DNA from 4 places in the Kitasatospora sp. NPDC096140 genome. Region 2 is predicted to be linked to each of the others. Evidence: riboswitches for the same ligand, from Rfam matches in the RefSeq annotation. Region 2 holds a riboswitch; each other region holds the start of a gene.
What was found. Region 2 has a riboswitch for cobalamin ahead of ABT048_RS21280 (ribonucleoside-diphosphate reductase subunit alpha). Riboswitches for the same ligand answer to the same signal wherever they lie in the genome.
Positions count from the first base shown of each region.

Region 1: linked by a shared signal. The riboswitch ahead of ABT048_RS12425 (cobalamin biosynthesis protein) and the one ahead of ABT048_RS21280 (ribonucleoside-diphosphate reductase subunit alpha) in region 2 are both predicted to bind cobalamin.
Region 3: linked by a shared signal. The riboswitch ahead of metE (5-methyltetrahydropteroyltriglutamate--homocysteine S-methyltransferase) and the one ahead of ABT048_RS21280 (ribonucleoside-diphosphate reductase subunit alpha) in region 2 are both predicted to bind cobalamin.
Region 4: linked by a shared signal. The riboswitch ahead of ABT048_RS19600 (peptidase) and the one ahead of ABT048_RS21280 (ribonucleoside-diphosphate reductase subunit alpha) in region 2 are both predicted to bind cobalamin.

Region 1 covers NZ_JBEOUW010000010.1:920-6,498, reverse strand. Annotated here, with positions in the region: gene ABT048_RS12435 (putative cobaltochelatase) at 1-1,347, opposite strand, end outside; gene ABT048_RS12430 (cobyric acid synthase) at 1,344-2,882, opposite strand; gene ABT048_RS12425 (cobalamin biosynthesis protein) at 2,879-3,865, opposite strand; cobalamin riboswitch at 4,064-4,195, opposite strand; gene ABT048_RS12420 (helix-turn-helix domain-containing protein) at 4,393-5,091, shown strand; gene ABT048_RS12415 (alpha/beta hydrolase family protein) at 5,268-5,579, shown strand, end outside.
Region 2 covers NZ_JBEOUW010000019.1:128,792-134,370, forward strand. Annotated here, with positions in the region: gene ABT048_RS21265 (glycosyltransferase family 2 protein) at 1-595, shown strand, start outside; gene ABT048_RS21270 (glycoside hydrolase family 26 protein) at 601-1,710, shown strand; gene ABT048_RS21275 (glycosyltransferase family 39 protein) at 1,707-3,581, shown strand; cobalamin riboswitch at 3,655-3,786, shown strand; gene ABT048_RS21280 (ribonucleoside-diphosphate reductase subunit alpha) at 3,978-5,579, shown strand, end outside.
Region 3 covers NZ_JBEOUW010000017.1:72,700-78,278, forward strand. Annotated here, with positions in the region: gene metE (5-methyltetrahydropteroyltriglutamate--homocysteine S-methyltransferase) at 1-2,017, opposite strand, end outside; cobalamin riboswitch at 2,177-2,414, opposite strand; gene ABT048_RS19555 (hypothetical protein) at 2,611-2,916, opposite strand; gene ABT048_RS19560 (ECF transporter S component) at 2,934-3,785, opposite strand; gene ABT048_RS19565 (ABC transporter ATP-binding protein) at 3,782-5,425, opposite strand; gene ABT048_RS19570 (energy-coupling factor transporter transmembrane component T) at 5,422-5,579, opposite strand, start outside.
Region 4 covers NZ_JBEOUW010000017.1:84,935-90,513, forward strand. Annotated here, with positions in the region: gene ABT048_RS19585 (prenyltransferase/squalene oxidase repeat-containing protein) at 1-458, shown strand, start outside; gene ABT048_RS19590 (hypothetical protein) at 573-899, shown strand; gene ABT048_RS19595 (SCO2322-related protein) at 965-1,453, opposite strand; gene ABT048_RS19600 (peptidase) at 1,483-2,556, opposite strand; cobalamin riboswitch at 2,657-2,806, opposite strand; gene cobF (precorrin-6A synthase (deacetylating)) at 2,913-3,671, shown strand; gene ABT048_RS19610 (enoyl-CoA hydratase) at 3,754-4,527, opposite strand; gene mmsB (3-hydroxyisobutyrate dehydrogenase) at 4,524-5,408, opposite strand; gene ABT048_RS19620 (enoyl-CoA hydratase/isomerase family protein) at 5,405-5,579, opposite strand, start outside.

The DNA of each region.
Region 1 (5,579 bases), on a different contig from region 2:
GGTGTGGCCGCCGTTGGTCTCGGCGGGGGAGCGGCGGCCCTGGGCGCCGTGGCCGGTGCCGCGGACGGTGAACAGCTTGGTCCGGTACGGGTCCCCGGCCGCGACCGGCGCCGACTCCCGTGCGGGGGAGGGGTGCTGGGTCGGGACGGGCTGCTGCGGCTGCTGCTCCGCGTCGTCCGGTCCGTCCGGTCCGTCCGCCGCGGGCGCCTCCGGTGCGCCGTCGGCGGACGGCTCGGGCGCCCCGCCGCCGTCCGGGCCGCCGCCGTCGGGGCCGCCCTCGGGGCCGCCCTCCGGGCCCGGGCCGTCGCCCTCGGGCTCCGGATCGTCGTCGCCCTGGGAGTGCTCCTCCAGCGTCCGCTCCAGCTGCTCCTCGTCCAGCCCCGGAGCGTCGAAGGGGTTGCGGCGCCGCCGGTGCGGCAGCGCCAGCCGGGCGGCCTGGCGGACGTCCTCCTCCAGCACCTCGGTGCGACCGTCCCAGGCGGCGAGCGCGACGGCCGTGCGGGCCATCACGATGTCGGCGCGCAGGCCGTCCACCTCGAACGCGGCGCACACCGCGGTGATCTGACGCAGCGCCACATCGGTCAGCTCGACCTTGGGGAGCAACTCCCGGGCTGCGGTGATGCGTTCGGCGAGCGCCCGCTCCTCCTCGGCGAACCGCGCGGCGAAGCCGGCCGGGTCCGCGTCGTACGCGAGCCGGCGCCGGACCACCTCGGCGCGCTCGGCCGGGTCCCGGGTGGCGGCGATCTCGACGGTCAGGCCGAACCGGTCGAGCAGCTGCGGCCGCAGCTCGCCCTCCTCCGGGTTCATCGTGCCGACCAGCAGGAAGCGGGCCGCGTGCCGCACCGACACGCCCTCGCGCTCGACGTACGAGCGGCCCATCGCGGCGGCGTCCAACAGCAGGTCCACCACGTGGTCCTGGAGCAGGTTCACCTCGTCGATGTACAGCACGCCGCGGTGCGCCCGGGCGAGCAGTCCGGGCTCGTACGCCTTGACGCCCTCGGCCAGTGCGCGCTCCAGGTCCAGCGAGCCGACGATCCGGTCCTCGGCCACGCCGACGGGCAACTCGACCAGCTGGGACGGCCGTTCGTGGCTCACGGCGGCGGAGTGCGGCCCGTCCGGGCACTGCGGGTCGGGCGCGGCCGGGTCGCAGGCGAAGCGGCAGCCCTCAACGGTGGCGATGGACGGCAGCAGGCCGGCCAGCGCGCGCACCATGGTCGACTTCGCGGTGCCCTTCTCGCCGCGCACCAGCACGCCGCCCACAGCGGGGGAGACCGCGTTCAGCAGCAGCCCGAGCCGCAGGTCGGCCATGCCGACGATCGCGGTGAACGGATAGCGGACGTCAGTCATGCGTCACTCCCAGGTGCCCCGGGCGCCAGGAACGGCAGCGATCCGGCCGCCGGCACCCCGCCCTCGATCAGCTTCCACAGCGCGTCGGTGTCCGCGTGTTCCTCGATCAGGTCGCCCAGCCGGTCCAGCCGGGCCTCGCGCGCCTCGGCGAACGAGGTGTCCGGGGCCGGCACGAACGCCCGCCCGGCCAGGTCGGCGACCTCGCGCAGGAGTTCGCGGCGGAAGCCGTCGTTCTCCAGCACGCCGTGCCAGGTCGTGCCCCAGACCGAGCCCGCCCGGCAGCCGTCCAGGCTCTGCCCCCGGTCATCGGAGATGAACCTGTCGCCGCCCTCCACGGTCACCACCCCGTGGTGGATCTCGTAGCCCACGACCCGCCGGCCGTACGCCTCGCCGACCGGCCGCGCCAGCACCTTCTCGACGCCGAACCGCACCTGCGTCGGCAGCAGGCCGAGCCCGTCGACGGCGCCCGCCTTGGACTCCACCTCGTCGACGATCCCGCGCGCCAGCATCTGGTAGCCGCCGCAGACCCCGAGGATCGGCAGCCCGGCCGCCGCGCGCGCCTTCAGCGCCGGTTCCAGGCCGCGCTCGCGCAGCCAGGCGAGGTCCGCCACGGTGGCCCGGGTGCCGGGCAGCACCACCAGGTCGGCGTCGGCCAGCTCCTCCGGCCTGGTGGCCCAGCGCACCAGGACGCCGGGCTCCTGCGCCAGCGCGTCCACGTCGGTGAAGTTGGACAGCCGGGGGAAGCGCACCACGGCCACCCGCAGCACGTCCGCCCCGACCGGGCCGCGCCCGTCGACCCGGTCCACCACGGTCGACAGGTCCAGCGAGTCCTCGGCGTCCAGCCACAGCCCGGGCAGCATCGGCAGGGTGCCCAGCACCGGACGGCCGGTCAGCCCGTGCAGCATCTCCAGGCCGGGCGCGAGCAGCCGCGCGTCGCCGCGGAACTTGTTGACGAACCAGCCCGCCACGTGCCGCTGGTCCTCCGCGGACAGCAGCGCCAGCGTGCCGTACATCGCCGCGAACACACCGCCCCGGTCGATGTCCCCGACCACCACCACGGGCAGCCCGGCGGCCGTGGCCAGGCCCATGTTGGCGATGTCGCGGTCGCGCAGGTTGATCTCGGCGGGCGATCCGGCGCCCTCGCAGACGACCACCTCGTAGCGGCTGCGCAGATCGGCCAGGCACTCCAGGGCGCGTTCCAGCAGGACGGGCTTGCGCTCGCGGTAGTCCAGCGCGCCCACCTCGGCGACCGGCCTGCCCAGCAGCACCACCTGGCTGCGGCCGTCCGCGCCGGGCTTCAGCAGCACCGGGTTCATCGCCGCCTCCGGCTCCACCCGGGCGGCCTGCGCCTGCATCGCCTGGGCGCGTCCGATCTCGGCGCCGTCGGCGGTGACGAAGGAGTTCAACGACATGTTCTGTGCCTTGAACGGCGCGACCCGCACGCCCTGGCGGGCCAGCCAGCGGCAGATGCCGGCGGTGACCACGCTCTTGCCCGCGTCCGAGGTCGTCCCGGCGACCAGCAGCGCGTTCGTCATGCCCTTCCCCTCTTCCCACGGAGCGCGCGCAGCAGGACGTGCCCCGCGACCGTCGTACCCAGCGCCAGCGCGCCCACCCGCCGGGAGAGCGTGCAGGCCCGTTCGATGTCGTCGACCGTGACCGGCCGCAGCTCCCCGCCGAGCACCGGCCGGTGCTCGACGCGCTCGCCGTACTGCAGCGTCCCGCCCAGCCGCACGCCCACCGCGCCGGCGAACGCCGACTCCGCCTGACCGGCGTTCGGGCTCGGGTGCGAGGAGCCGTCGCGCCGCCAGACCCGCCAGGCCGTCCGCGGCTGCGGGGCGGCGGCCACCGTCAGCAGGGCCGTCAGCCGGGCGCCGGGCCAGCCCGCCACGTCGTCCAGCCGGGCCGAGGCCCAGCCGAACCGGGCGTGGCGCGGCGAGCGGTGGCCCACCATGGCGTCCAGGGTGTTCACCGCGCGGAAGGCCAGCAGCCCGGGCGTGCCGGCCAGGGCGCCCCAGGCCAGGGCGTTCACCACGGCGTCGGCGGTGTTCTCGGCCACCGACTCGACCACCGCGCGCGCGATCTGCTGCTCGTCCAGCGCGCTCGGGTCCCGCCCGCACAGGTGCGGCAGCCGCTCCCGCGCGGCCCGCAGGTCGCCCTGCTGCAGGGAGCGGCCGATGGCGCGGGCCTCCCGGGTCAGCGAGGTGCCGCCGAGCACGGTCCAGGTCGCGGCCGCCGCCAGTGCGGCCCGGCCCAGCGGTCGCCGGCCGACGGTACGGTCCAGGGCGAGGGCGCCCGCCGCGACCGTACCCACGCACAGCGCCGTGTACCCGGCCCCGGCCGCCCGGTCGTCGCGCCACAGCCGCCGCTCCAGGCGGGTGGCGGCGCTGCCGAAGACGGCCACCGGGTGGCCCCGGCGCGGGTCGGCGAAGCGGGCGTCGGCGGCGTAGCCCACGACGGCGCCCACCGCGAACGCGGCGGCGCGGCCCCAGCGGCGGCCGGCCGCAGGACGGACGGTCACCGGCCGCACGCCGGAAGGCGGCTCATGGAGGGACAGCTCAACGAGAGGGAGCCCAGCGGAAGGCGACTCATCGAGAGGCGGCTCATCGGGAGACGGCTCGGCGGAAGGCAGTTCGGAGTCCGGCCGGGCGGGGCAGCCTGCATCGCGTGCGTGTCCTCACTCAGGGTCCGCGCCCTGGATCGACGTAGCGGGGGCGAGAGTCTCCTGGCTTCCGGGTCGGACGCACCCCCGGTGCCTTCCAGCGGCTTCTGACGGCCCGCCGTGGCGAGATTTCCGAGCGTGCTCCCCGGTGACAGTGGCGGGACCGCGCCGGACTCGCACCGGCTTCCTCTCCATGCCTCCGATTGGCCCCAGGATCCCATCACGCGGCCGAACCGGGAGTCAACCGAGGTCACGGAGGGGTTGGTCACACGGGACGGCGGCCGATGAGCTGTGGGATCGCCCAGCGCGGCACCGCCCCCGGGCCGGCCGCTTCGTGGGTTCGGTCGCTGGGGTCGCGCCGTGGTCCGCGCCTAGCGTTCGGTGGCATGCGTCGCAGAAAGCCCCCCGCCGCCCCGCCCCCGGTGCCGTTCTCGCCCGCAGCCGCCCGCGCCCACCGGGCCGCCCTCGGCCTCACCCCCGAACAGGTCGCCGAGGGCCTGGCCGCGCACGGCGTACGGCTGCTGCCCGCCCACGTCCTCGCCTGGGAGAGCGGCGAGCTGCGCCCCGGCGAAGCGGAGTTCATCGCCCTCGCCCGCGCCCTCTGGTGCCCCGCCGCCCAGCTGATGGACACCCGTCCGGTCCGGTTGCGCGACCACCGCGTCGCCCGTGAGCTCGGCCAGGCGGCCGTCGCCGAGCGCACCGGCACCACCCTCGGCTCCTACCGGCAGGCCGAACTGACCGACCGCTGGGAGGGCGACGAGGAACAGACCCGCGCCCTCGCCGACGTCCTCGGCCTCGGCCTGCCCGAACTCGTCGAGGCCACCGGCCGCGGGGAGGCGCTCGACCACCTCCTCCGCCAGTGCGTCACCGGCCGCTGGCAGCCCCACCTCCGCGCCCTCGCCCGCATCGTCCCCGCCCCCGCCGACGCCCTCGCCGACGCCCTCGCCGCCCTCCACCAGGAGCACCACGTCCCTACCCACTGGGGCGCCACCGCCCGCACCGCACCGCCCCCGGCCGCCGGATCCCTCACCCCCCGCTTCTGGCACCTCCTCGACACCGCGGGCACCACCGGGCCGACCGCGTGACAACGGGCACCACCGGGCCGACCGCGTAACAAGGGGAGGCGGCCGGCCCTCCGACGGCGGGTGCGGATCCGGAGGCCGTGCCCCGGACGGGTCAGCCCGGTGGCCGCGCGGGCGGGGCGCCGGTGGACTGGTGCACGAACACCGTCCGGTCCGAGACCAACAGAGCGGGGAACGATATGCGCTGGGGAACCGCTGCCGTCGTGGCGGCCGCCGCCGTCGGAACCGGGGCCGTCGTCCTGGTGATCGGCCGTCGGGCTTCCGAGCGGATGGTCCGTCCGGTGACCGCCGGGCGGGAGTCCGGGCGGGAGTCCGGGCCGGTCGTGGTCCGGAGCGTCGGCGCCGGGCGGGTCACCTTCACCCGCAGTCCGGAGAGCCTGCACCCCGGCCGCTGGGCGGTCGAGTGGGGCGACAACGGCCACGCCGTCGTCGAGGACGTCCTGCACAGCGACGAGCAGGGCGTCACCCGTCGGCTGGTCCGCGCCGACCAG
Region 2 (5,579 bases):
CTTCTTCAACCAGCAGTACCGCTGGTGCACCGGCTCGATGAGCCTGCTCGGCAGCAAGAAGTTCTGGACCACCAAGCTCCGGCCGGTCACCCGCGCCTGCTACCTCTCCGGGTTCTTCTACTACATCCACACCGCGCTGTTCACCGTCGTCTCGCCGCTCATCCCGATCGTCCTGCTGCTCGCCCGGCCCGACCTGATCCGCTGGCAGAACACCGCGCTGGTGCTGCCCGGACTGCTCTACGCGACGGTCGTCTTCCCGCTCTGGCACCGCAACCCCTACCGGCTGGAGGCCTGGGCCGCCCGCATGATGTACGGCTGGGCGCACGTCTTCGCCATCTGGGACATCGTGCGCCGCAACCGGATGGCCTGGCAGCCGACCGGCTCCAGCGGCGCCAAGAAGAACAAGACCCGCCGCTTCTGGATCGCCGTCATCGCCTGGGGCGGCGGGACGGCCCTGCTCTGGGTGTTCCTGAGCATCTGGCGGATGCTCACCATGGGCCCGCTGAACTTCGCCCTCGTCCTCGCCTCCGGCCTGTTCTACGCCACCATCGTGGGCCGGGTCCTCGTCCAGCCGCGCCCCACGGAAGCAGTGTGATCGCCATGACCGCACACCCCCGACGGGCCGGTCGGCTCCGTCGCCGGCTGGCGCTCCCGGTGCTGACGGCCGGCCTGCTGCTCCTCACCGCCTGCGGCCCGGAGGACCCGGGCTTCGCGATGCAGAAGGGCTTCGCCCCGCCCGCCGCGGTCACCACCACCGCCCCGGGCCAGGCGGCCGGCGGCACCGCGGCCGCGGCCGGTGCCGCCACCGCCCCCACCGGGGCCGCCACGCCCAAGGCCCTGCCGGCCGGCGTCCCGTACGACGTCACGCCGCTGCTCAAGCCCGGTCTCAAGTACCTCGGCGCCGCCCTGCCCGATGTCCCCGCCTCGATGGACGCGCTGGGCCCCTACAGCGCCACGATCGGCAAGCAGCCCAACGTCCTGGAGTACTACGCCCACTGGAAGGGCGGCTTCGACACCGCCGGCGTGCGGCGGATCTACGAGGCCGGGGCGCTGCCGTACATGGCCTGGGAGCCGTACGACCACTCGCTCGCCTCGATCGCGGCCGGGGACACCGACGACTACGTGCGCGGCGTCGCCAAGGCCGTCGCCAAGCTCAACCTGCCGATCGCCGTCAGCATCGCCCACGAGATGAACGGCGACTGGTACCCGTGGGGCCGCCAGGCCTCCAGCCCGGCGGACTTCGTCGGCGCCTGGCGCCACGTCCACGACATCTTCGACCAGGCCGGCGCGACCAACGTGATCTGGGTGTGGAGCCCCAACATCACCGACCCCGCGCCCAACACCCGCCTGGCGCCGTACTACCCCGGCGACACCTACGTCGACTGGGCCGGCATGACCGGCTACTTCACCAAGAGCGGGCCGAAGACCTTCGAGACCCTGTACGGGCCGACCATGGCCGAGATCCGCACCTTCTCCAAGAAGCCCTTCTTCATCAGCGAGACCGCCTCCGAGCAGGGCAAGCGCCAACGCGCCGACATCGACCAGCTGTTCTCCGGGCTGGAAGCGCACGACGACATCGTCGGCTTCGTCTGGTTCAACATCGTCAAGCGGGCGGACTGGCGGGTCGAGGCGGTCCCGGACACCCTCGCCGCCTTCAAGCAGCGCGTGTCCGACCCCCGCTACGGCTTCGACATCCGGAACCCCCGATGAGCACTGACTCCGACTTCAACCCGTTCGCCCCCATCCCGCGCCGCCGCGCGCCGAAGGGCGACGCACCGCCCGGCGGCGCCGTGCCCGACGGGCCCGCGCCCGACGGCAGCGCGCCCGACGGCAGCCGGCAGAGCGGCACCGCGCCCGAGCGCACCGTGCCCGCCGGCTCCGCGACCGGCCGCGCCGCCCGTCGCCGGGCCGCGGGGTCGGAGCCGACCGTCCCCGGGCCCCGCACGGACACCGCCACGCCGACCGCAGCACCGGCCAGGGCGGCCACGGCCACGGCGACCGCGACCGCGACCGCGACCGCCGAGGCCAACCCCGACGGCATCGAGCTGGCCCCGTACACCATCCCGCAGGTCCCCACGATCGGCTGGGACCCGGGCACCAGCCCGCGCCGCCGCTGGATCGCCCGCGGCCTGCTCGGCGCCGTCCTGGCCGTCCAGGCCGCGCTCTCGCTGCGCCTGCTCGCCGCCGCGCACCCCGACGAGGCCGCCGCGATGGTCGCCGGCCGCCAGCAGCTCGCCCATCTGATGCACGGCACCCCGGTCACCACCGACCTGGTCGACCGGATCAACGGCTCGCCCTGGCTCTACCCGCCGCTGGCGGGCGCGGCCGCCGACGCCAACGGCATCTGGGGCACCCGGCTGCTCAGCCTCGGCTTCGCGCTGGCCACCACCGTGCTGCTGTACTCGCTGACCCGGCGGCTGTTCAACGAGCGGGTCGCGATCTGCGCGATAGCCGTCTACGCCGTCCTGCAGTCCACCGTCGTGGTCGGCTTCTACGCCGCCCCCGAGTCCCTCGCCGTGCTGCTGGTCGCCCTCGCGGCCTGGGCCACGGTGTTCACCTCACGGCGACATCCGGCGCTGGTCCTGACCGCCGCCCCGGCCGCCGCGCTCGCCTGCGCCGTCGCGTACTCCGCGGCCTTCGCCGTGCCCGCCCTGGTCGGCCTCGCGCTGGCCACCGCCCGTCCGCACCGCCGCCTCGGCCCGGCCGCCCTGCGCGCCCTGCTGCTGGCCGCCGGCACCGTCGTCCTGCTGCTGCCGTACGGCACGCTGGGCGAGCTCGCCGGGTGGTCGCCCTCGCACGGCAACGCCCCCGGCTCGGCCCGCGCCGTCCTGCTCTCCACCGTCCAGTGGAGCGGCCTGTTCACCGTCCTCGCGGTGGCCGGCACGATCGCGTACGCGCGCCGCGAGCAGATGAACGAGCACGACGCGCCCGAGAAGGAGGCCGTTCCCACCTCGCGCGGCCACCGCGCCCTGCTCGGCACCGTGCTGACCGCCACCGCCCTGCTCGTCCCGGCCGCGCACGTGTGGACCGGCACCTCCGGGGCACTGTTCCGCCACCTCGCCTACGGCATGCTGCTGGCCGCCCCGCTCGCCGGGGTCGGCCTGACCCGGCTGGTGGGCGCCCACTTCCGCCACCCCCAGCTCGGCATCCTGGTCTGGGTCGCGCTGCTCGCCCTCGGCCTGGAGCAGTCCGCCCTGCGGTACCAGAACGGACCCGACTCCGGCCGCCTGCTGGCCGTCCTGCGGTCCCACGCGGTGCCCCAGGGGCGCTACCTCACCGAGGTCGACGGACTCGCCGAGTACTACCTCGGCGCGGTCAGCAAGCCCGAGCAGTGGGTCTCCGCGCGCACCGGCACGGAGTACCGCGACGCGGCCGGCGTGCAGCACCACGGGGACGACGGGAGCGTCGCCGCGATCCGCGACGGCTGGTTCACGATGGTCGTCCTCGACAGCACCGCGCCGCGCGCCACCGACCGCGCCCTGAGCGCCGCGCTGGCGGCCGGCGGGCAGTACCGACTGGTGGCGCAATTCACTTCGCCGACCGGCGATTCGAGCACGTACAAGGTCTATCTCAAGCACTGACCGGCCGACGGGCCCGCCCACGCGGGCGACACGACAGGCACAACATATGGTGCCGCCGCAGAGCAGCGGCACTACATGTATGCTCGCTTCTGCTGTCGATGCAGGGGAACCCGGTGCGAATCCGGGACTGCCCCGCAGCGGTGTGCGGGCGGCTGGAGCAGCTGTCCCCGCGAGTCCGAGTACCTGCCGGCGGCGTGCGCCACGGCCCTCCCGCAGAGGCCGCGCCAGCACCAAGCACCACCCCTCCGGGCCTCGCGGGCGGGCCGGGGAGACACCGTCGCGCGACGCCGTTTGCGTTCGTGCCGTGCTCCCCTGCCCCGACCGGCCCGAGGCTCCGATCACCGCCGCCGATCGCCGCCAGGAGAGAGCGCCTTGACCACCGCTGCCTCAGCCACCCTGCCCGCCCAGGGCTCCGGTACCGCCTTCATCGACCCGAAGGTCTCCGACCCCGGCGGCGCCCTGCTGCGGCTGCTCACCGACCGCAGTGTCGACCTCCCCGAGGTCGACCCCGGCCATGTCGCCGCCGCTGCGCTGCGCGGCCGCCACGCCGGCTCGGACTTCGCCGAGCTGCGCGGGCTGGCCGTGGACGCCGCCGCGTCGATGATCGCCGAGGACCCGCAGTACTCGAAGCTCGCCGCCCGCCTGCTCGCGCTGGAGATCGTCGACGAGGCGAACAGCCAGGGCTCCACGTCCTTCTCCGCCTCGATCGCCGTCGGCCACGCCGAGGGCCTGATCGGCGACACCACCGCGGACTTCGTCGCCAAGCACGCCGCCGCGCTGAACGCCCTGATCGACGCCGCGGGCGACGACCGCTTCGAGTACTTCGGCCTGCGCACCGTGCAGTCCCGTTACCTGCTGCGCCACCCGATCACCCGCAAGGTGGTCGAGACCCCGCAGCACTTCCTGCTCCGCGTCGCCTGTGGCCTGGCGGTCGGCGACAACGAGCAGTCGGTGCGCGAGGTGGCCGAGCTGTACGGCCTGATGAGCCGCCTGGAGTACCTCACCTCCTCGCCGACGCTCTTCAACTCCGGCACCCGCCACCCGCAGATGTCGAGCTGCTACCTGCTCGACTCCCCGCTGGACAACCTGGACTCGATCTACAACCGCTACGCGCAGATCGCCCGCCTGTCCAAGCACGCCGGCGGCATCGGCCTGTCCTACTCGCGCATCCGCTCGCGCGGCAGCCTGATCCGCGGCACCAACGGCAAGTCCAACGGCATCGTGCCGTTCCTGCGCACCCTCGACTCCTCGGTCGCCGCCGTCAACCAGGGCGGCCGCCGCAAGGGCGCCGCGTGCGTCTACCTGGAGACCTGGCACGCCGACATCGAGGAGTTCCTGGAGCTCCGCGACAACACCGGCGAGGAAGCCCGCCGCACCCACAACCTCAACCTGGCGCACTGGATCCCGGACGAGTTCATGCGCCGGGTCAACGCCAACGCGGACTGGTCGCTGTTCTCCCCGGCCGACGTTCCCGAGCTGGTCGACCTGTGGGGCGAGGAGTTCGACGAGGCCTACCGCAAGGCCGAGCAGGCCGGCAAGGCCGTCCGCACCATCCCGGCGCAGACCCTCTACGCCCGCATGATGCGCACCCTGGCGCAGACCGGCAACGGCTGGATGACCTTCAAGGACGCCTCCAACCGCGCCGCCAACCAGACCGCGCTGCCGGGCCGCACGGTGCACTCCTCCAACCTGTGCACCGAGATCCTGGAGGTCACGGACGACTCCGAGACCGCCGTCTGCAACCTGGGTTCGGTCAACCTCGGTGCGCACGTGGCCGTCGGCGCCTCCGCGGACGACCTGCTCGGCGCGATGGACTGGGAGCGCCTCGACGCCACCGTCCGCACCGCCGTCACCTTCCTCGACCGCGTGGTGGACATCAACTTCTACCCGACCACCGAGGCCGGGACGTCCAACTCCCGCTGGCGCCCGGTCGGCCTCGGCGTGATGGGCCTCCAGGACGTCTTCTTCAAGCTGCGGATCGACTTCGACTCCGCGCAG
Region 3 (5,579 bases), on a different contig from region 2:
CGAGGTCGTCGATCGCCTTCATGATCGCGCCGAACTCGGCGTAGCACATGTGGGTGTGGACCTGGGTGTCCGCGCGGACGCCCGAGGTGGCCAGCCGGAAGGCCTCGGTGGCCCAGTCCAGGTAGGCCGGGCGGTCGGCGGCGCGCAGCGGCAGGGTCTCGCGCAGGGCCGGCTCGTCGACCTGGACGACGGCGGCGCCGGTGGCCTCCAGGTCGGTGACCTCGTCGCGCAGGGCGAGGGCGACCTGGCGGGCGGTGTCGGCGAGCGGCTGGTCGTCGCGGACGAAGGACCAGGCGAGCATGGTGACCGGGCCGGTGAGCATGCCCTTGACCGGGCGGTCGGTGAGGTCCTGGGCGTAGCGGAACCAGTCGACGGTCATCGGGTGCGGGCGGGAGATGTCCCCGGCGAGGACCGGCGGGCGGACGTAGCGGGTGCCGTAGGACTGGACCCAGCCGTGCCGGGTGGCGAGGTAGCCGGTGAGCTGTTCGGCGAAGTACTGGACCATGTCGTTGCGTTCGGGCTCGCCGTGGACGAGGACGTCGAGGCCGGCTTTCTCCTGGTAGGCGATGACGTCGCGGACCTCGGCCTCCATCCGTTCCCGGTAGGCGGCCGTGTCGATCCGGCCCGCCGTCAGGTCGGCGCGGGCGACGCGCAGTTCGGTGGTCTGCGGGAAGGAGCCGATGGTGGTGGTCGGCAGCAGCGGCAGCCTGAGCCGGGCGCGCTGGGCCTGGGCCCGTACGGGGTAGGGCTGGGCGCGGCGGGCGTCGTCCGTGGTGACGGCGGCGGAGCGGGCGCGGACGGCGGGGTCGCGGGTGATCGGTGAGGTGGCGCGGGAGGCCAGGTCGGCGCGGTTGGCGGCGAGTTCGGCGGTGATCGCGCCGGTGCCCTCGCGCAGGCCGCGGGCGAGCAGCGCGGCCTCGGCGGCCTTCTGCTTGGCGAACGCGAGCCAGCGGGCGATCTGCGGGTCGATGTCGCGTTCGAGCGTGGCGTCGATCGGCACGTGCAGCAGCGAGCAGGAGGGCGCGACGTCGACCCGGTCGGCGAGGCCGAACAGGGTCGCCAGGGTGGCGAGCGACTTCCCCAGGTCGTTGATCCAGATGTTGCGTCCGTCGATCACACCGGCGACCAGTCGCCTGCCGGGCAGCCCGCCGACGGCGGCGAGGTCGGCGAGGTTGGCCGCGGCCGGTCCGGTGAAGTCCAGCGCCAGGCCCTCGACCGGAGCCTTCGCCAGGACCGGCAGGGCGTCGCCGAGGCGGTCGAAGTAGCTTGCGACCAGCAGCTTGGGCCGGTCGGCGAGGGCGCCGAGGTCCCGGTAGGCGCGGGCGGCGGCGTTGAGCTCGGCCGGGGTGCGGTCCTGCACCAGGGCGGGCTCGTCCAGCTGGACCCACTCGGCGCCGGCCGCCTTCAGGGCCGCGAGCAGCTCGGCGTAGACCGGCAGCAGCCGGTCCAGCAGGGTCAGCGGCTGGAAGTCCGCGGCGACACCGGGCGCGGGCTTGGCGAGCAGCAGGTAGGTGATCGGCCCGACCAGCACCGGCCGGGCGGTGTGACCGAGCGCGAGGGCCTCGCCGAGCTCGCCCACCGACTTGGCCGGGTTCGCCGCGAAGGCCGTGTCGGGGCCCAACTCGGGCACCAGATAGTGGTAGTTGGTGTCGAACCACTTGGTCATCTCCAGTGGCGCGACGTCCTGCGTGCCGCGCGCCATGGCGAAGTAGCCGTCCAGCGGATCGGCCTCGACCGCGGCCCGGTGCCGGGCGGGGATCGCGCCGACCGCGACGGTGGTGTCCAGCACGTGGTCGTAGAGCGAGAAGTCACCGGTCGGGACTTCCTCGATGCCGGAGTCGGCGAGCTGCTGCCAGTTCCCCCGGCGCAGGTCGGCGGCCGTCGCCAGCAGCGCCTCGGCGGTGACCGCGCCCTTCCAGTACCCCTCGATCGCCTTCTTCAGCTCCCGGCCCCGCCCCTGGCGGGGGTAGCCGTACGCGGTGGCGAGGGTTGCCGCGGCTGCGGACTTCGTGGTCAAGGGACTCTCCTTCGCGAGTCTGTCTCCTCAGGGATCCGGAGACCGCAGGGGCGCGAAGGGATGACGGACCGGGCAGTGGCCGCACGGACGTACGGGCCTGATCTGCCTGGTATGGTCGCCGACCCGCCCACGAGGTCACCGGATGTCCGCGCGCGGATCCTCCGCGGGCGGGCAGTGGCAGGTCTTCGGACTCGCGGGCGCGCCCACCCTGTCGAGGGCGGACTCCTACTGGCCGTCGCTTCCCAGACCCGTCCCGGGCCCAGTGCGTATGACGGCGGTCGTTCCCACTCACCGCTGCGGGGCAGTCCCGGACTGGCCGATCAAACGGCGTCACCGGGTTCCCTCTTGCGACGCCCCGCCTGGCGGACAGGGCGAACCAACTGCACGGCCAGCTTAGGGGCAAGGAACCCGAACCCACGCGGAATTCACGCAACGTGTCCGCATGGTGAGACCCGGCGCCGCCCGCGATGGCGCACGGGGTGCACCCCGGCGGCACCGGCCGTGGCCGCGGCGCACGGCCGCCGCCCCGGGGCCTCACCCGGTTCCGTACACCCGGCAGACGGTCAGGGACGCGCCGGCGGTCAGGTGCGTGCCTAGGTGTCGGGCGTGCGCGGCAGGGCGGCGCGGATGTCCGCGATCAGTTGGGGCAGGGTGCGTCCTGGATCCAGCTGACCGTCCAGGTGCCCGATCCGGTCGGCGGGGATGCCCGCCAGTATCCGTTCGGCCTCGCCCAGCAGTCGGCTCTTCCGGTGGAGGTCGAGCTTCATCCGGGCGACCTGCGCCTGTGCCCCGCCCAGCTGGCGGCGTGCGGATGCCAGGCCGGCGTGTTGTTCCGGGGTCAGGACGACGACGTCGACCCCGTTCAGCGTCACCGTCCGGGGCTTCGCGGGTTTGGGCACGATGGTGGCCTTCCGGTTCAGGGGTTCTCCGACCCGACGGGCCGGCCGACGGCCTGCGTTCCCACCGCGGCGTCCGCACCGCGCGGAGCCTCGAAGCGCACGGTGGGCTCGAAGTTGGCGCGGCGGGCGGCGCGGCGGAAGACGGTGAGGACGGCCGGCCCGACGACGAGGACGGCGGTGAAGGTGGTGACGGCGCGGCCGGTGTCCCAGCCGAGCGAGGTGGCGAGGTCGAACAGGAGGTAGCGGTGCCACTGTTCGGTGAAGGGCAGGCCCGGCAGGTAGGCGATCGAGCTGTTCGGATCGGTGGAGAACGGCCAGAAGGACAGGTTGAGCAGGAAGCCGAAGAGGTAGCCGGAGAAGGCGCCGTACACGGCCAGCATCGGCACCTCCACCCGGCGCCGCCGGGCACCGGGCAGCAGGCCGGCGAGCATGCCGACGAAGGCGCAGCCGAACATCTGGTAGGGCATCCAGGGGCCGACGCCGCCGGTGAGCAGCGCGGAGGCGAACAGTGAGGTGCAGCCGAGGGTGAAGCCGAAGCCGGGGCCGAAGACCCGGCCGGCCAGGACGAGGATGAAGAACACCGTCTCCACCCCGGCGGTGCCGGCGCCGAGGGGACGGAGTCCGGCGTTGACGGCGGAGAGGACGCCGAGCATGGCGAGGGCCTTGGCGTCGATGCCGCCGGACGAGATCTCGGCGATGACGACGGCGAGCACCAGGACCAGCAGGGCGCCGAAGATCAGCGGTGGCGCGTAGGAGGAGCCGAACTTCCCCGGGGCGACGACGAACGGCCAGGTGAAGGCGACCAGGCCGATGAACGCCGCCAGGGCGATGACGACCCGGGCCCGGCCGGGGATCCGCAGGGCGGTCATCGGGCCGCCCCTGCCGGTTCGAGGGCCTCGGCGACCTGGTGGGCCGTCAGGTAGGCCAGCGGCGCCAGGATCTTGGCGGTCTGGGGGGCGAAGGTCGGTGAGGCGACGATGACCTCCGCGGTCGGGCCGTCCGCGACGACCTCCCCCTCGGCCATCACCACGACCCGGTCGGCGGCGGAGGCGACGAACTCGACGTCGTGGGTGGAGACCACGACGGTGCGCCCCTCGGCGGCGAGCGCGTCCACGATGCCGGTGAGCGCCGCCTTCGCCCGGTAGTCGAGGCCGCGGGTGGGCTCGTCCAGCAGCACGACCCTCGGTGCGGCGGCGAGTTGGATCGCCAGGACGAGGGCCAGCTTCTGGCCCTCGGAGAGGTCCCGGGGGTGGGTGTCGTCCGGGATCCCGAGGGCCAGGCGGTCCAGGATCTGCCGTGCGGTCGGGCCGCCGGCCCGGTCGGCTTCGACATCGCTCTGGGCGAGTTCCTGCGCGACCGTCTCCAGGTACAGCAGGTCGGTGGGAGTCTGCGGGACGAGACCGACCAGCTGCCGGGCCCGGGCGGCCGGGAGGCGCTTGGGGTCCTCGGCCTTCCCTCCCCCGGTGCCGGTGACCTTCACGCTGCCGCCCTGGCGCGGGCCGGAGCCCTGCAGCGCCCACAGCAGCGAGGACTTGCCGGAGCCGTTGCGCCCCATCAGGGCGGTCACCTCGCCGGCGCGCAGCGACAGGTCGACGTCCCGGACGGCGGCCACCGGCCCGTAGCGGACGACCACCCCCCGGGCGTCCAGCACCGGCTCCCCCGCCACCGCTGCCCGGCGCGGCGGAGGAACCGGTACGTCGGTGAGCCGCTCGCGCAGCGGCGCGGCGGCACGGCGGGCGTCCCGGACGGACAGCGGCAGCGGCCGCCAGCCGGCCAGTCGGCCGAGGTCGACGACGGGCGGCGCGATCGCGGTGGTCCGGAAGACCTCCGCGGGCGGCCCGTGCACGACGGTGCCGTCCCCGGGCAGGTAGGCGACCCGGTCGGCGTACTGGACGACCCGTTCCAGACGGTGCTCGGCCAGCAGGACGGTCACGCCGAGGTCGTGCACCAGCCGGGTGATCGCGGCCAGCACCTCCTCGGCGGCGGTCGGGTCGAGCGCGGAGGTCGGCTCGTCCAGGACCAGGACGCGGGGGTGTGCGGTGAGGACGGAGCCGATGGCGACGCGCTGTTGCTGGCCGCCGGAGAGCTCGTACAGGGCGCGGTGGCGCAGGTCGGCCAGGCCGAGCAGGTCGAGGGTCTCCTCGACGCGCTTGCGCATGACCTCCGGACGGATCGCCAACTGCTCCATGACGTAGGCCAGTTCCTCCTCCACCGTGTCGGTGGTGAAACCGGCCAGTGGGTCCTGCCCCACGACGCCGACCACGTCCGCGAGTTCGCGCGGCGGGTGGTGGGCGGTGTCGCGGCCGTCCACGGTGACGCGGCCGCGCAGAGTGCCGCCGGTGAAGTGCGGCACGAGGCCGTTGACGGCGCCCAGCAGGGTGGACTTTCCGGCGCCGGTGCGGCCGACCACGAGGCAGAGTTCGCCCTCCGGGATGTGCAGGTCGACGTCGCGCAGGACGGGCGTGGTCCCGCCGTCGTACACCACGCTGACCTGGTCGAATCGGATCACGTGCTCACCTCTGAGGTCGTGCGGGCGGTGCGGGTGCTGCGGGTGTCGCCGGTACTGCGGGGGTCGCCGGCGGGCTCGGGTGTCCGGCCGGGCGGCGGCGAGACGACCCCGGCGGCGCCCGCCAGCAGCAGGGCGAGCACCGGGACGAGCGGCA
Region 4 (5,579 bases), on a different contig from region 2:
TGCCCACCGACACATCCCCGTCCCCCTACGCCTCCGTCGACGGCCTGCGCGCCGTGGCCGGGGCCGGGTTCACCGCCACCCCGCCCGCCCCGGTCACCGCGGGCGAGCCCACCTGGACCGCCACCACCGGCTTCACGGCCGGCACCGCCGCCAGGCTCGCCCTGGTCGTCGACGACGGCACCGGGGCGCTCAAGGCCTGCACCGTCACGCTCACCCCGACCGGCAGCACCGCGACCCTCGGCGACGTCCTCGACGCGGCGGGCACCGCCACCCCGGCCGGCTGCGTCACCGCTGTCACGCCGTCCACCGGCGGCGGCACCGTCACGGCGATCAACGGCACCGCCAACAGCGGTTCGTCCACCTGGAAGGTCAGTCTGGACGGCGCCACCGCCACCGGTGCGACCCGCGCCACGGTGGTCCACCTCGGCGACACCGTCTCGCTGCGCTACGGCAGCTGACCGCACGACTCCGCAGGGGAGTCGAGCACGGATCATCCTCCCCTCGGCAGGGCAGAACCACGACGGCCCGACGGATCCCGCCGCCGGACCACGGAACAGGGGGAAGTGGTACCGATGGGTGTCTCCAGGTGGGTGGCAGGCGGCTACGTGGCCTCGGTCGGCGTACTGGCCGCCCTGGGCGGGCTGACGGGGAACGGGCGCTACTACCTCGCGTCGATCGTCCTCACCCTGCCCGTCGGGCTCGCCGCGTTCGCGGGCGTCTACCTCGCCCGGGGGCTGCTGACGGGCGTCGGTGAGCTGTTCACCACGACACGACTCCCGAACGGCGATGATCCCGGGTGGCTGACCACGGCGGGCATCGTGGCCAACACACTGCTGTTCACCGCTGCCGCCGTCATCACCGTGGTGCTGGCCGAGCGCTTCGTCCGCCGCCGGCGGTGAGCCCCGGGCACCCGGCGCCCCGGCTCCTCGTGGAAGGGGCTGGGGCACCGATGTGCCATGGGGTGTCAGGGCGCCGTGATGCCCGGCTGGGCGCCGGCGCCGAAGGACCAGCCCTCGACGTCGCCGGGCGCCGGGTTGTAGCTGCCCGCGCCGAGGTTGCTGTACGACCAGGGGCCGCCGTGCTGGGCGTGCCAGTACGACCAGTAGGCGCTGCCGGTGGGGTTGGTGCAGGTCGTCGGCAGGCTGTTGATCTTGCAGACGAAGCCGGGGAAGCGCGGGTGGAAGGCGTACGAGAACCCGGCGCCGGTCAGCGCGGCCAGGCCGCTGGCCGGGTCCCCGGGGGCGCAGCCGGTCTCGATGCCGCCGCCGACGGCGGTGAAGTCGACCACGACGGTGACGCCGGTGGTGCCGTCGCATGCCGCCGCGTGGGCCTGCGGGGCCTGGGCGGCGGAGGCGCCGAGCAGGCCGGCGGTGAGGGCCGCCGCGGCCGCGATCGACCCGAGCGTACGGCGGGCCGGGCGGGCCGGGCGGGCCGGGGTGAGGGTGTCGGTCATCGGTGAACTCCTCGCGGTTTCGGGCCTGTTCAGCGGGTGGCCGGGGCCGGGCAGGCCAGGGTGGGGGCGTCGGGGCGCGCGCCGGCGGCGGACAGGGTGGCCAGCGGCGCACCGCCCAGGCCGAGGACGGCCTGCGCGGTCGCCCGGGCGCCGTTGCCCGCGTTGAAGCCGGTCGCGTCGTAGGCGACCGCGCCGCGGACCGCCGGGTCGGCGGCGCAGCCCTGCTGGAGCTTGACCAGCCGGCTCCAGCCCTTGAGGCCGGCACCGAAGCGCCCGCCCGAGAGCAGGGCCTGGGTGGCCAGGCCGGTGGTGTTGGCGTTGGAGGCGGTCGCCCCGGCGGCCGCGAAGCCGCCATCGGCGTTCTGGTGGGTGGTGAGCCAGGTGAGGCCCGCGTTGGCCTTGGCGGTGCGGCCGGTGGCGGCGAGGGCCTGGGCGGCGAGGGCGGTGGCGTCCGGGTCGCCGGCGCAGGTGGCCTGGCCGAAGGCGACGGGGAAGCCGCCGTCCGCGCACTGGCTGTTCGCGAGGTAGTCCACGGCTGCCGCCGGGGCGCCGCCGGGGGTGCGGTGCAGGGCGATCAGGGCCAGTGACTGGCCGAAGGCGTTGCTGTAGTCGCCCCACTGGGAGCGGTCGGAGAAGCGTCCCTCGGCGGTCTGGAGGGAGCGCAGCCGGGCCGGCAGGTCGACGCCGCCGAAGTTCGCCGGGTTCGCGTCGCGGACCTCGGCGGCGAGCAGCAGCTTGGCGGTCGCGCCCGCGTACGCCTCGGTGGTGCCGTCACCGAGGTAGCCGGAGATGATCTCGGGCTTCGCCAGCCAGACGGTGGCGTTGGCGGCGGCCTCGTCGGAGCTGTGCGAGGCGGCGAAGGCCAGCACGGCGTCGATGGTCAGCCCCTGGTCGGGGTAGGCGGTGCCGTTGAAGACGGACTCGAAGTGGTCACCGCCGACGAGCTGGCGGGCCAGCCAGCCGGCCGCGGCGGCGTCGGGACGGACGGTCCTGGACGAAGACGAGGTCGTGTCGGCGTGGGCGGCGGTGGCGGCGGGGAGCGCGGTGGCGAGGGCCAGGGCGGGTATCGCGAGCAGACCGAGGGTACGGCGGAGCGTGGGCATGGGTGCCTTTCCGGGCCTGGACGCAGGGGCCCGGAGGGCGTCGGCGCCGTGCCGGAGCAACCCTCGGAGCTCCGGCCCGCAGACCACGACGGGAGGAGGGGACGACACACCTCCGCCGACGGGTACTCGGGCTCGCCGCCGACGTGGCGTCGGCGGCCTACCGTTGCGGGCCAGCGCCGGATTCGAACCGGACTTCCCCCGTGGGCGGAGTCACTACGTGACGGCTCATCATGGCGAAACGGAAAAGATCGGGTCAAGGGATCGTGCGTCACATCACGGTGACCACGGCGTAGTTCGCCGACTCGCCCCCGCCGGCCGGACGAGATCGCAGCGGTTCGGACGGCAGAATGCCTCCCATGCGGCACATCTTCGTCATCGGTATCGGCGCGGGCGACCCCGACCACCTCACCCTGCAGGCGGTCAGGGCGCTGGCCCGCACGGACGTCTTCTTCATCCTCGACAAGAGCGAGGAACGGCAGGACCTGATCCGGCTGCGTCGCCGGATCCTCGCCGAGCACGGCCGCGCCGGGCACCGCGTGGTCGAGGCGCCGGACGCGGAACGGGACCGCGGCACCCCCGCGTACGCGGCCGCCGTCGACGACTGGCGCGTCCGCCGCGCCGACCTGGTCGAACGGCTCCTCGCCGAGCACCTCGGCGAGGACGAGACCGGCGCCTTCCTGGTCTGGGGCGACCCGAGCCTGTACGACAGCGTCATCGCCGTCGTGGACGACGTCCTGGCCCGCGGCACCGTCGGGTTCGACTTCGAGGTGGTCCCGGGCATCAGCAGCGTCTCGGCGCTCGCCGCCCGCCACCGCACCACACTGACCCGGGTCGGCCGCCCGGTGCAGATCACCACCGGCCGCCGTCTGGCCGAGGGTTTCCCCGAGGGCGTGGACGACGTGGTGGTGATGCTCGACGGCCGGGCCGCCTTCGCCGGGATCGACCCCGAGGGGTTGGAGATCCGGTACGGCGCCTACCTCGGCACCCCCGACGAGATCCTCGTCGCCGGCCCGCTCGCCGAGGCCGCCCCGAGGATCCGCGAGCTGCGCGAGCAGGCCCGCGAGCGCAAGGGCTGGATCATGGACACCTACCTGCTCCGGCGGGCCGGGAGCTGACCGGCGGTGCGCCGCCCCGTGGAGGGGGCGGCGCACCGGGCCGGCCCGTCAGCGGTTGCCGAACGTCAGCGGTTGCCGAACGTCAGCGGTTGCCGAACGTCGGCGGGCGCTTCTCGGCGAAGGCTGCCATGCCCTCCTTCTGGTCCGCCGTGGCGAAGGTGGCGTGGAAGAGCCGGCGCTCGAAGCGGACGCCCTCGGCGAGGGTGGTCTCGTACGAGCGGTTGACGCTCTCCTTGAGCATGACCGCCGCCGGAGCGGACATCGCCGCGATGGTCTCGGCGGTGGCCAGGGCCTCCGTCTGCAGCTGGTCGGCGGGGACGATCCGGGAGACCAGGCCGGCCCGTTCGGCCTCCTCGGCGCCCATCATCCGGCCGGTCAGGCACAGCTCCATCGCCTTGGCCTTGCCGACCGCCCGGGTGAGCCGCTGCGAGCCGCCGATGCCGGGGATCACACCGAGCTTGATCTCCGGCTGCCCGAACTTGGCGGTGTCCGCGGCCAGCAGGACGTCGCACATCATCGCCAGCTCGCAGCCGCCGCCCAGCGCGTACCCGGCCACCGCCGCGACGACCGGCTTGCGCAGCGCGGCGAAGCGGTCCCAGGCGGCGAACCAGTCGCCGAGGTAGGCGTCGACGAACTCCAGGGACTGCATCTCCTTGATGTCGGCGCCGGCCGCGAAGGCCTTCTCCGAGCCGGTGACCACCAGACAGCCGATCTCCCTGTCCCGGTCGAACTCCGTGGCCGCGGCGACGACTTCGGTCATCAGCTGGGTGTTGAGCGCGTTGAGCGCCTTCGGGCGGTCGAGCGTGATCAGCCCCACCCGGCCCTTGCGCTCGACCAGGATCGTCTCGAACGTCATGCGGTGTCCTTCCGGAGGGTGGTGATGATGGCGGAGAAGTCCAGCCCGGCGCCCGCCCCTTCGGCGAACGCGGCGTACACCTCCGATGCCCTGCCGCCCAGTTCGGCCGGTACGTCGCAGGCGGCGGCCGCGGCGGCCGCGAGTCCGAGGTCCTTGGCCATCAGGGCGGCGGCGAATCCGCCGGCGTAGTCGCGGTTGGCGGGGCTGCCCGGGACCGGGCCGGGGACGGGACAGTTGGAGGTGAGCGCCCAGCACTGCCCAGAGGCGGTGGAGGCCACCTCGAACAGGGCCTGATGGCTGAGCCCGAGGCTCTCCCCGAGTACGAAGGCCTCGCTGACCGCGATCATCGAGACGCCGAGGATCATGTTGTTGCAGATCTTCGCGGCCTGCCCGGCACCGGAGGGGCCGCAGTGCACGACCCTGCGGCCCATCGCGGCCAGCAGCGGCTCCGCCTCGGCGAAGTCGACGTCCTCCGCGCCGACCATGAAGGTGAGGCTCGCGGCCTCGGCACCGGGCACACCGCCGGACACGGGCGCGTCGACGGCCCGGTGGCCGGCCGTGCGGGCAAGGTCGGCGGCGACCCGGGCGTCCCCGACGGCGATGGTGGAGCAGTCGATGAACAGCGCACCCGAGGCCGCCTCGGTCAACTCGCCGTAGGAGTCGAGGACATGGCGTCCGGTCGGCAGCATGGTCAGCACCACGTCGGCCTCGCCGACCGCCTCGGCGGCGGAGACCGCGATCATCACTCCCTGCGCCGCGGCCAGGTCCCGGGCCTCGGCCGAGAGGTCATAGCCGATCACCCGGTGCCCGGCCTTGACGAGGTTGGCGGCCATCGGGCCGCCCATGTTGCCCAGTCCGATGAATCCGATGCTGTGGGTCACCAGCGCTCCAGGGATGTGGTGGTGGCGGCGAGGCCGAGTTCGCCATCGCCGCGCGGGGCGAAGTAGCGGGCCACGGCAGCGGGTTCGACGGCGCCCAGGGTGGCCGGGCTCCACCGCGGCGAGCGGTCCTTGTCGATCACCTGCGCCCGGATCCCCTCGGCGAGGTCCGGC